3 regions of the Cobetia amphilecti genome follow, and region 3 is predicted to be linked to each of the others. Evidence: predicted binding sites of a transcription regulator. Region 3 holds the regulator's gene; each other region holds the start of a gene.

Region 1 (3,274 bases), 1.0 Mb from region 3:
GGTCCCCTGCCCGTTCCAGCACCGGCCCGGAGGTCGACTTGATATCGACACTCATCTCGCTGGCGATGATATGCGCCAGCGTCGTCTTGCCGAGTCCGGGCGGGCCGAAGACCAGGGTGTGATCCAGACTATCGCCTCGTCCTCGTGCGGCACTGATGAAGATTTCCATCTGCTCGCGGACGATGGGCTGTCCGATGTAGTCACTCAGCGTGCGTGGCCGATTGGCGCGATCGATCCGCTCTTCCGGATCATGCGTCGCCGCGGAGATCAGTCGGTCCGACTCCATCATGATGCTTGCTCAACTCCTGATGACGCAGGTCACGCACATGACGCGGGTCATGGGCCATGAACGTGCGTCAGTGGCAGGTGGCAAGGTTTGCCAGGGCGGTGCAACGATCTAGCGCATCTGCATTCAAGCGCGCACTTTCTACCCCAGTAACCTGCCAACCCCTAGTCAATAAATCCAATCACGATGCGCCGTTTCCTTCACGGAAACTATAGGGCGCATGTTTGCTGCCCTGGCGGGGCTTCAGCTGGCCATCTTGCGCGCCAGCGCCGCCTTGATGAGCGCTTCCGTGGAGGCGCCGGTCTCGAGCCCGGAGAGCATCTTGGCCGCCTCGACAGGCTTGTAGCCCAGAGACACCAGCGCGGCTTCGGCATCCGCCAGAGGATGGGTGACCGGCGGTTGCGGCTGGGAGGCACGCGCCATTTCATCCAGCCCATCATCCGCCGGCAGCGTCCAATGCTTGAGGCGATCACGCATCTCGATGATCAGTCGGTCCGCCGTCTTCTTGCCGACGCCCGGCAGACGTGTCAGCGCCCGGCTGTCTTCATCGTGAACACAGCGAATGAAATCGGACTGCTCCATTCCCGACAGAATCGCCAGCGCCAGTCGCGGACCGACACCGGAGATCTTGATCAATTCACGGAACAGCCGACGCTCGGGCTCCTTGCCGAAGCCATACAGCAACTGCGCGTCTTCGCGCACCACCAGGTGGGTGTAAAGCTGGCAATGTTCGCCCACGGCCGGCAAGCCCAACAGGGTGTTCATCGAAGCTTCCAGTTCATAACCGACACCCTGTACGTCAAGCACCAGCTGCGGCGGTTGTTTTTCCAGCAATGTCCCGGTCAGGCGTCCAATCATGTTGCGGCTGTCCTTGCTCGGCAGAGAACGTGTTCGGTGGGATCGTGCTGCTCACAGACCCGATTCTCTGCACGGATTGTTACAATGCGGGCAAGCCTACCAAAGATGAAGCGTAGGCGGCATGTCCCAGTGTCACGACGAATTTGTCGCATCTTTCTGACAGTCATACCTTGGGTGATGGCACGAAGCCTGATGCCACGCGGCTTGGCGCATCACGCAATCGGCTGCTGCCAGGCTCGGCAGACACTCTACAAGTGACTGAAAAATCGCTATTAATTGAGCACAATACCGCATTTGTCGCTCAGCGGCATGTCAGGCGTCGGGCTCGAAGTCTCGCCAGCTGCTGCTACGCCGCACGCGGGTCCCCTTGCGTCGACTGGTATTCCCCAACCCCAAGGCTTCCAGCTGGTCATTGCCGGGCGTCAGGCGTCGACGCGCGAAACAATGCGTCAGGGCAATGGCCAGCGCATCGGCGGCATCGGCCTGCGGCGTGGCGGAAAGCTTGAGCGTATGCGTGACCATATGCTGCACCTGAGACTTCTCGGCGGCACCGGTACCGGTCACGGCCTGCTTGATCTGCCGCGGCCCATATTCGAACACCGGCAAGCCGTGATTGGCCGCACACACGATGGCAGCCCCGCGCGCCTGGCCCAGCTTGAGCGCCGAATCGGCGTTCTTGGACATGAAGACCTGCTCGATGGCGAATTCCGCGGGGCGATGCAGGGCGATCACCTCGCTGATACCGGCATAGATCTGCGCCAGGCGCTGATCCAGGCTGACCTGTGACATGCGAATGCAGCCACTGTCCACATAGCGAGGCTGAGCCGCAGAGACATCCAATACCCCATACCCGGTCAGACGTGAGCCCGGGTCGATGCCAAGAATGATCATGCTGCCGCCTCGCTTCTCACACCTTGCGTCTTCGCTGTCGTCATCGCGCCATCGCTCTTACTGTGTATATAACCAGCCACCATGCCACAAAAAAGGCGGTGCGACACTGTCATTGCCTGACGTGAACGCCAGCAAACAGTCTCGCACCGCCTTGTCGGGCTTGCTCGCCCCCTCGCCTACCAGGCCAAAGGGACAAACCTGCCACTGCGGGACCGTCCTTGACTGATCGAATCAGTCCAGACGGCCCCACCAGTCACTCTCTCGGTCATGCGCCGCTGAATCAGGCCTGACCGCTTTCGTCCTCGACCTTGACCTTCTGACGCAGACGGATGTTCAGCTCCTTGAGCTGCTCACCGCTGACCACGCCCGGGGCGTCGGTCATCATGCAGCCGGCGCTCTGGGTTTTCGGGAAGGCAATCACTTCACGAATGGTCTTGGCGCCGGTCATCAGCATCACCAGACGGTCGAGACCGAAGGCCAGACCACCATGGGGCGGCGCGCCGAACTTCAGGGCGTCGAGCAGGAAGCCGAACTTCTCTTCCGCTTCTTCTTCACCGATGCCCAGCACCTCGAACACGGTACGCTGCATGGCCTGATCGTGGATACGGATGGAGCCGCCACCCAGCTCGGTGCCGTTGATGACCATGTCGTAGGCGCGAGACAGTGCCGCTTCCGGGTTGGCCTTGAGCTCTTCCGGCGTGCAGGACGGCGCGGTGAACGGGTGGTGCAGCGCGCTCAGGCGGCCGTTGGCATCGGCTTCGAACATCGGGAAGTCGACGACCCACAGCGGTGCCCACTCGCGGGTGTAGAGGTTGAGGTCTTCACCCAGCTTGACGCGCAGCGCACCGATGGCCTCGGCCACGATGTTGGCCTTGTCAGCGCCGAAGAACACGATGTCGCCATCGACGGCGCCACAGCGGTCCAGCACTTCATCCACGACGTCTTCCATGAACTTGACGATCGGCGACTGCAGACCCTCGACGCCCTTGGCACGTTCGTTGACCTTGATCCACGCCAGGCCCTTGGCACCGTAGATGCCGACGAATTTGGTGTAAGCGTCGATTTCCTTGCGTGACAGGCTGGCACCGCCCGGCACACGCAGTGCGGCGACACGGCCCTTGTCGTCCTTGGCCGGACCGGAGAAGACCTTGAAGTCCACGCCGCTCATCAGGTCATCGACATCGACCAGTTCCAGCGGGATACGCAGGTCCGGCTTGTCGGAACCGAAGCGGCTGATGG
Region 2 (3,274 bases), 280 kb from region 3:
GGTCATTACACTTCAAGGAGAGAGGTGGCCATGTCCACTCAATCAGCGGCACGTTCTGCGCGTCGTAATACCCAGGCCTGGCAGGCTCTCGCGCGCCATCATCAAGAGCAGATGGCCGATGTGCATCTGAAGGACCTGTTCGCCGAGGATGCGGCGCAAGGGCGTGACCGAGTGGCGACCTTCACGCGCTCAGCCGCGGGACTGCGTCTGGATCTCTCCAAGCAGCGCCTCACGGGCGAGACCCTGGAGCTGCTGCTGGATCTGGCGCGCGAAACCGGCGTCGAGCAGGGCATCAAGCGCCTACTTGCCGGTGAACATGTCAATCGCTCCGAAGACCGTCCGGCGCTGCACGCCGCGCTGCGTCTGCCGCGCTCCGCCAGCCTCGAGGTGGACGGCGAGGATATCGTGCCGGCCATCCACGAGAGCCTCGAGCACCTGGCCGAGATGGTCGACACCTTCCACAGCGGCCAGTGGCGCGGCGCCACCGGCAAGCCGATCACCGACGTGGTCAACCTCGGTGTCGGTGGCTCGGACCTGGGCCCGCTGATGGTCTCCAGCGCCTTGAGCGATTGCCGTCCCAAGGACATCCACGAGATCGGCGTGCACTTCGCCTCGACCATGGATGGCTCCCAGCTGGCGGATTATCTGGAATCCTTCAGCCCGGAAACCACGCTGTTCATCCTGTCCTCCAAGTCATTCTCGACCATCGACACGCTGTCCAATGCCCGCACCGCGCGCGACTGGCTGAAATCACGCCTCGACCCGGAAGGGCGCCTGGAAGCGCTGATCAATCGTCAGCACTTTATCGGCGCTTCCGCCAAGCCGGAAAAGATGACCGAGTGGGGCATCGCGCCGGAACATCAGCTGCTGTTCTGGGATTGGGTCGGCGGCCGCTATTCGCTGTGGGGCACCATCGGTCTGCCCATCGCGCTCAATGTCGGCATGGACAACTTCCGTCGCCTGCTGGCCGGGGCGCATGAGCTGGATGAGCACTTCCGCACCGCGCCGCTGGAAGACAACCTGCCGGTGCTGCTGGCGCTGGCCGGGATCTGGAACAACAACTTCCTCGATATCCGCGCCCACTCCATCCTGCCCTACGATGGTCGCCTGGAATACTTCGCAAGCTACCTCGAGCAGCTGGAGATGGAATCCAACGGCAAGTCAGTGACCAACGATGGCGAGATGATCGACTACTCGACCTGTCCGGTGCTGTGGGGCCAGCTGGGGCCGAACGCTCAGCACGCCTTCTATCAGCTGCTGCACCAGGGCACCCAGGCGGTCGAGTGTGACTTCATCGCGCCGATGTGCCGTTATGACCATGTCGAGGATGCCGAGACGCGCGCCCACCTCAAGGCACAGCACCGCCTGACGCTGGCCAACTGCTTCGCCCAGTCACGTGTGCTGATGCTGGGCGATGACGCCATCCCCGGTGATGAGGCGCAGCCGAACCACAAGCGCTACCGTGGCAATCAGCCGTCGACCACGCTGCTGCTGGAGACGCTGACACCGGAAACGCTGGGTGCGTTGATTGCGCTCTACGAGCAGAAGGTCTTCGTTCAGGCCACCATCTGGGATATCAACCCGTTCGATCAGTGGGGCGTGGAGCTGGGCAAGCAGATCGCCACCGCCACCGAAGCGACCATGACCACCGGCGAAGGTTTCGACACGCTGGACGCCTCCAGCCGTGCGCTGATCGAAGCGGTGTGGGCAGCCCAGGATCAGGACCCGCGCTGAGCCCTCGGCGGATGTGAGTGAGAGTGAGAGTGCGTGAGTGAGGGCATGCTGATATGCCATGCAAGACGAGCGGCGGCGGCAGTCGTCGTTCTCTGTTGATTTATACAGTATTCTCGCTATCCTATAAGCGAATCAATCGTTTACACTAGACAGCACGACGCGGACCGTCGAAATCCCTGCTTCCAGCATATGAACGCTCGAGAGATGCCCAGCCATCTTGAGGCGTGGGAGGGGAGGTTTCGCGGTCTGACGTGTTGTCGGGAGTGCTGATGGCCAATTCCCCCTTACCGTCAGATACGGCAGCGATGCACGCCGCCGCGCCCGTCAAGGGTCTGCTGTATCTGCACGGCTTCAATTCGGCCAGTTGTTCGCCCAAGGCACGCTTGATGCAGCGCGCGGCAGAGCAGTTCGGCCTGCCGTGCGTGATGCCGGACATCCCCCCGGAGCCCGGTGCGGGTCAGGCGGCGGTCAACGCGGCCTATCTCACGTTGTGTGAGCGCCTGGCGCTGGACCCCGCAGACCCTGCCTGTGATGACGCCATCATGGTGATCGGCAGCTCCATGGGCGGCTTTCTGGCCACCTGGCTGGTCGCGCGTGAGGCCGCACGCCTCGAGGGGCCGGCAGGTCCTTCTCAGAGCGTCTGGCGTCAGGGGCCGCGCAGTGTGCTGATCAATCCGGCCGTGCGTCCCGCGCGACTGGTCAGCGAATGGCTCGGTTCGGTGCATGCCAATCCCTATACCGGCGTGACGTTCACCGTCACCGAGGAGTTCGGGCCCGGACTGCTCGCATTGGAAGCGGAGCCGGTCACGGCGCAGCGCACCCTGGTGCTGTTGGCGACGGCCGATGAGACATTGGATGTCAATGATGCCGCAGGGCTCTATCAGGGAAGTCGCTTGATCATCACGCCGGGTGGCGATCACGGCTTTGCGCAGCTGGCGGAATACCTGCCGGCGATCATGGCGCATGGCGGGCACCGGCTGGCCCCCGCCACCGCAGCGGCGATGCATGTCGCGCCGGACTAGCAGGTCATGCGCGTGGTGCTTTCTGCTACGACACACCACGACCTGGCTGGGCACGGCACCTCTTGGCACGACATGGATTGGCACGACTTGGCAGGGCGTTCGATGCTGAACGCCAGGCGCCGGTCTCTCATTTTTCAGGAATCCGTTGTCCGTCTCGCGCACGTGAAATGGCGAGTCGGATGGCGGACGTCAACACCAAGGACACAAGGCTGCGATGAGTCAGTACAGCGCCAGTTCCATTGAGGTCCTCTCCGGCCTCGAACCGGTCCGCAAGCGGCCCGGCATGTATACCGACACTTCTCGGCCCAACCATCTGGCGCAGGAAGTCATCGACAACTCCGTCGATGAGGCGCTGGCGGGGCACGCGAAGGAAATCCGCGTGCGCCTGCTCGAGAATGGCGGTATCGAGGTCGGCGATGACGGTCGTGGCATGCCCACCGACATCCACCCCGAGCATGGCGTGACCGGCATCGAGCTGATCCTCACCAAGCTGCACGCGGGGGGCAAGTTCTCCCAGG
Region 3 (3,274 bases):
TTGCGACCACGATTGACGCCGGGCTCGCGGCCGCTGAGCCACAGAATGCGCGTCAGGATCCAGTCACGCTCAGGATGCTCCGCGGCAAGCTCGGGCGTGAACACCTCGCCCGTGAAGCGCCGTCCGCGATAGACGGCGCCACGCGGATTGCCCGCCCCGATGGCGGCTCGAATCACATGCCAGCCGGTTGGCGTGCAACCGCTGCCGTCGAGCTCGCCAATACCGTTGAGGCCGCTGGAGATCGCGCAGGCGTGCACCAGCGCCTCAGGGTCAGCCGCGGGGGGCGGCGCATCACGACTGCCACTCGGCGCGTCATTGCGTATCTCAAGGCTTTGGCGCGAGAGGTCCACCGCTACCCAGCAGGCCATCAGCTGGCCGCCTGGGTGACCGCCTCACCATCTCCGAGCGAGGCCGGCAACGGCGCTGCCATCGCCGCGACCACCACCGGACGCATGTGCTGGATCAGCTCACGCACCGTGGTGTGATGGCCGTACTCGGCTTCCTCGATATCGCGCAGCGCATCCAGGCCCGAGAAGGTGAAAATCACGCTGCCGAGCATGAAGTGCAGGCGCCAGAAGCGCTCGTTGTCCGGCAGATCAGGCGTCGCCAGCTTCAAAAGCTCGGCGAAGCGGCTGAAGACCGTGCCGTAATGCTCGCGGATATAGCGTCGCATGTGGCCCTGCCCCTGGGTATAGGCCAGCCCGAGCAGGCGCATGAAGGTACGCAGGCTGTTGCGCTCGGCCGGCACCTCCAGCACGGTACGCGCCATCACCTCCAGCAGGACCTCCAGCGGCACCTGACGCCCGGCGTATTGCTGCTCGACGCTGTCGAGTGCCGCGTGGAAGCGCTCACTGAACGGGTCGAGATAGCGTGCGAAGACCGCCTGGATCAGCGATTTCTTGGAGCCGAAGTGGTAGTTCACCGCCGCCAGATTGACCTTGGCCTTGCTGGTAATGTTACGCAGTGAGGTCTCGGCGAAGCCGCGCTCGGCGAACAGCACCTCGGCAGTATCGAGGATGCGGGTAACGGTATCGGTCTGGGCCATGGGCGGAACCCTTGTCAGGTAGAAAAGAACTGGAGTCGTAGGTCACGGCGCAAGCCCCGCGCGGCGACTCTCTCATGAGGTGGTGCATGTTCACCGCAAGGCACGTTCGATCACGGCACCCGTGAGCACCGCCATCGACGAACATTCGTTTGAAACACTTTGATTCTAGCGCGCCATGCCATGACTGACAATTCTCTCGCGTTTCAAACGCCAGAGGTTTAGCCAAGCCTGATATTCCCTCAACGCTGACCGTGCCGATTCAAGGGCTCGCCTAGCTGGGTGACTGACCACCCCGCCAGCGCCAGGCCGGGTTCACTTCCAGACATTCACCACCAGACATTTACCTCCAGGCATTCACTTCCAGACATTCCCATCAAGAAAGAATGCCTCGGATATCGGCACGAAAAGTCGCCAGACAGCGATATCTCGGCGACTACCTGCCCTTTGAGGCCACCACGCAAGCCACGATGCCTTGCATGACCGCCATGACTGGATACAATGACAGTTGTATGGATGCACACCCCGTGCCGTCAGCTCAAGATGCCGCCCAGGCCAAAGGCAATGCCATGACCCAGCCGCTTACTCCGCGCCAGCAGGATGTCTTCGACTTCATCATCAAGACCATCAAGTCCTCTGGCTACCCGCCGACGCGGGCCGAAATCGCCCAGGCGCTGGGCTTCCGCTCACCGAATGCTGCCGAGGAGCATCTGCGTGCCCTCAAGCGCAAGGGCGCCATCGAGATGGTGCCGGGCACCTCTCGCGGCATTCGCGTGCCGTCGCTGGCTGACGTCGACGACAGCGCCAACGATGGCCTGCCGGTGATCGGGGAAGTGGCCGCCGGCAGTCCGATTCTTGCCAGCGAGCATATCGACCGTCACTGCCCGCTGCCGAGCGACTACTTCTCGCCGGCTGCCGACTACCTGTTGCGCGTGCGCGGCGTGTCGATGAAGGACGTGGGAATTCTGGAAGGCGACCTGCTGGCCGTGCACCGCACCAGCAGCGTGCGTGACGGACAGATCGTAGTGGCACGTCTGGGGGATGAGGTCACCGTCAAGCGCTTCCGCCGTGACGGGCACTACGTGTGGCTGGAAGCCGAGAACGAGGACTTCTCGCCGATCAAGGTCGACCTGCGCACGGACAGCCTGGAGATCGAAGGTCTCGGGGTGGGCGTCATCCGCGATGGCGGCCTGCACTGAGGCCTTGACCAGCAGCGCTTTGAGCAACGAGCTATGCCCAGCAGCACCTTTCTCGCAGAGCTCTGAGCAACAGAAAAGCCGCACGCATTGCACAAAAAAACCCGCCTCGAGGCGGGTTTTTTTGTGCGCGAAGCGCGAGCGATGAATCAGTGCACGATGCCTTCTGACTGCTCGTCCTCGTCTTCTTCGCCATCCCAGAGGCGAGTCCGGGTGATGGCGTGGTCGATCATCTCACGCGCGACCTCGAAACGATTGTCACGCAGCAGATCGGCGGCCTCGTCCGAAATGCGAATGCTGAGCAGCGGCTCACCTTCGCTTTCCGCGGCGCGCAGAATCACTTCACCATCTTCCATTTGCACAATTTCAAGTACGGCGGGATCGGACACGTCATTCCTCCTGCACGGCATCTCGCGAGATACCGGCGTCGTTGTAATCGTCAGCGCGACGGCTGGCAAGCCCGGCACCGCGTTGCCATCAGCGACGCAGAAAAAAGTACGACCACAGCCAGAGCCATGGTCGTACCGGAGAATGCAGGGCTTGCCACAATGCGATCAGTCTAGCACCCGTGAAGGCGAAACGTCACCCGATTGCCATGCGCCAGTCATCACCAGCGTGCAGCACCAGATCAACGCCTTGACCTACCACTCGACACTCGACTCGCGCAGCTGCGGCAGCAGCGCCTTGAATGCCGTGATGGCGGCACTGAGACGCTCGGCCAGCGAGGCGCTCGAGGCTGCCGCGATGATCAGACCATCACCACGCGAACGCGATTCCTCGCGGCGAGCGACGCCGCCCTCTTCATGCAGGCGGGTCACATCCGCGACCAGCTCAGACAACCAGCTGTCGGAATGCTCCAGCAGGCTGCGCAGCTGCTCGACCTCGGCGATGGGCGTCGGCGGCGACGCCAGGCGCTCGCGCCAGCTACCCTCTGGCCAGCGCGCCGTCACGGCACACTCTTCCAGCAATGACGCCAGCGCCAGCTCCAGCAGGGCGAGCGCGCCCTCTTCACCGGCCATGCGACGCGCCACGGCAT

The links. Region 3 encodes LexA, which represses DNA repair genes until DNA is damaged. Its sites were predicted from a motif close to TACTGTNTANNTANACAGTA; they were not measured.
Region 1: a site for LexA is predicted at 2,094-2,113, ahead of ruvC (crossover junction endodeoxyribonuclease RuvC). Genes of this name have one in related genera too.
Region 2: a site for LexA is predicted at 1,825-1,844, ahead of R1T44_RS07100 (YqiA/YcfP family alpha/beta fold hydrolase). Genes of this name have one in related genera too.

Annotation. Positions count from the first base shown of each region.
Region 1 is NZ_CP136695.1:2,373,919-2,377,192, reverse strand. It holds gene ruvB (Holliday junction branch migration DNA helicase RuvB) at 1-289, opposite strand, end outside; gene ruvA (Holliday junction branch migration protein RuvA) at 530-1,144, opposite strand; gene ruvC (crossover junction endodeoxyribonuclease RuvC) at 1,457-2,035, opposite strand; gene aspS (aspartate--tRNA ligase) at 2,316-3,274, opposite strand, start outside.
Region 2 is NZ_CP136695.1:1,646,498-1,649,771, forward strand. It holds gene pgi (glucose-6-phosphate isomerase) at 31-1,734, shown strand; gene R1T44_RS07100 (YqiA/YcfP family alpha/beta fold hydrolase) at 2,004-2,756, shown strand; gene parE (DNA topoisomerase IV subunit B) at 2,971-3,274, shown strand, end outside.
Region 3 is NZ_CP136695.1:1,362,927-1,366,200, reverse strand. It holds gene R1T44_RS05865 (L,D-transpeptidase) at 1-368, opposite strand, end outside; gene R1T44_RS05860 (TetR/AcrR family transcriptional regulator) at 368-1,045, opposite strand; gene lexA (transcriptional repressor LexA) at 1,612-2,241, shown strand; gene R1T44_RS05850 (hypothetical protein) at 2,388-2,627, opposite strand; gene R1T44_RS05845 (DUF6586 family protein) at 2,880-3,274, opposite strand, start outside.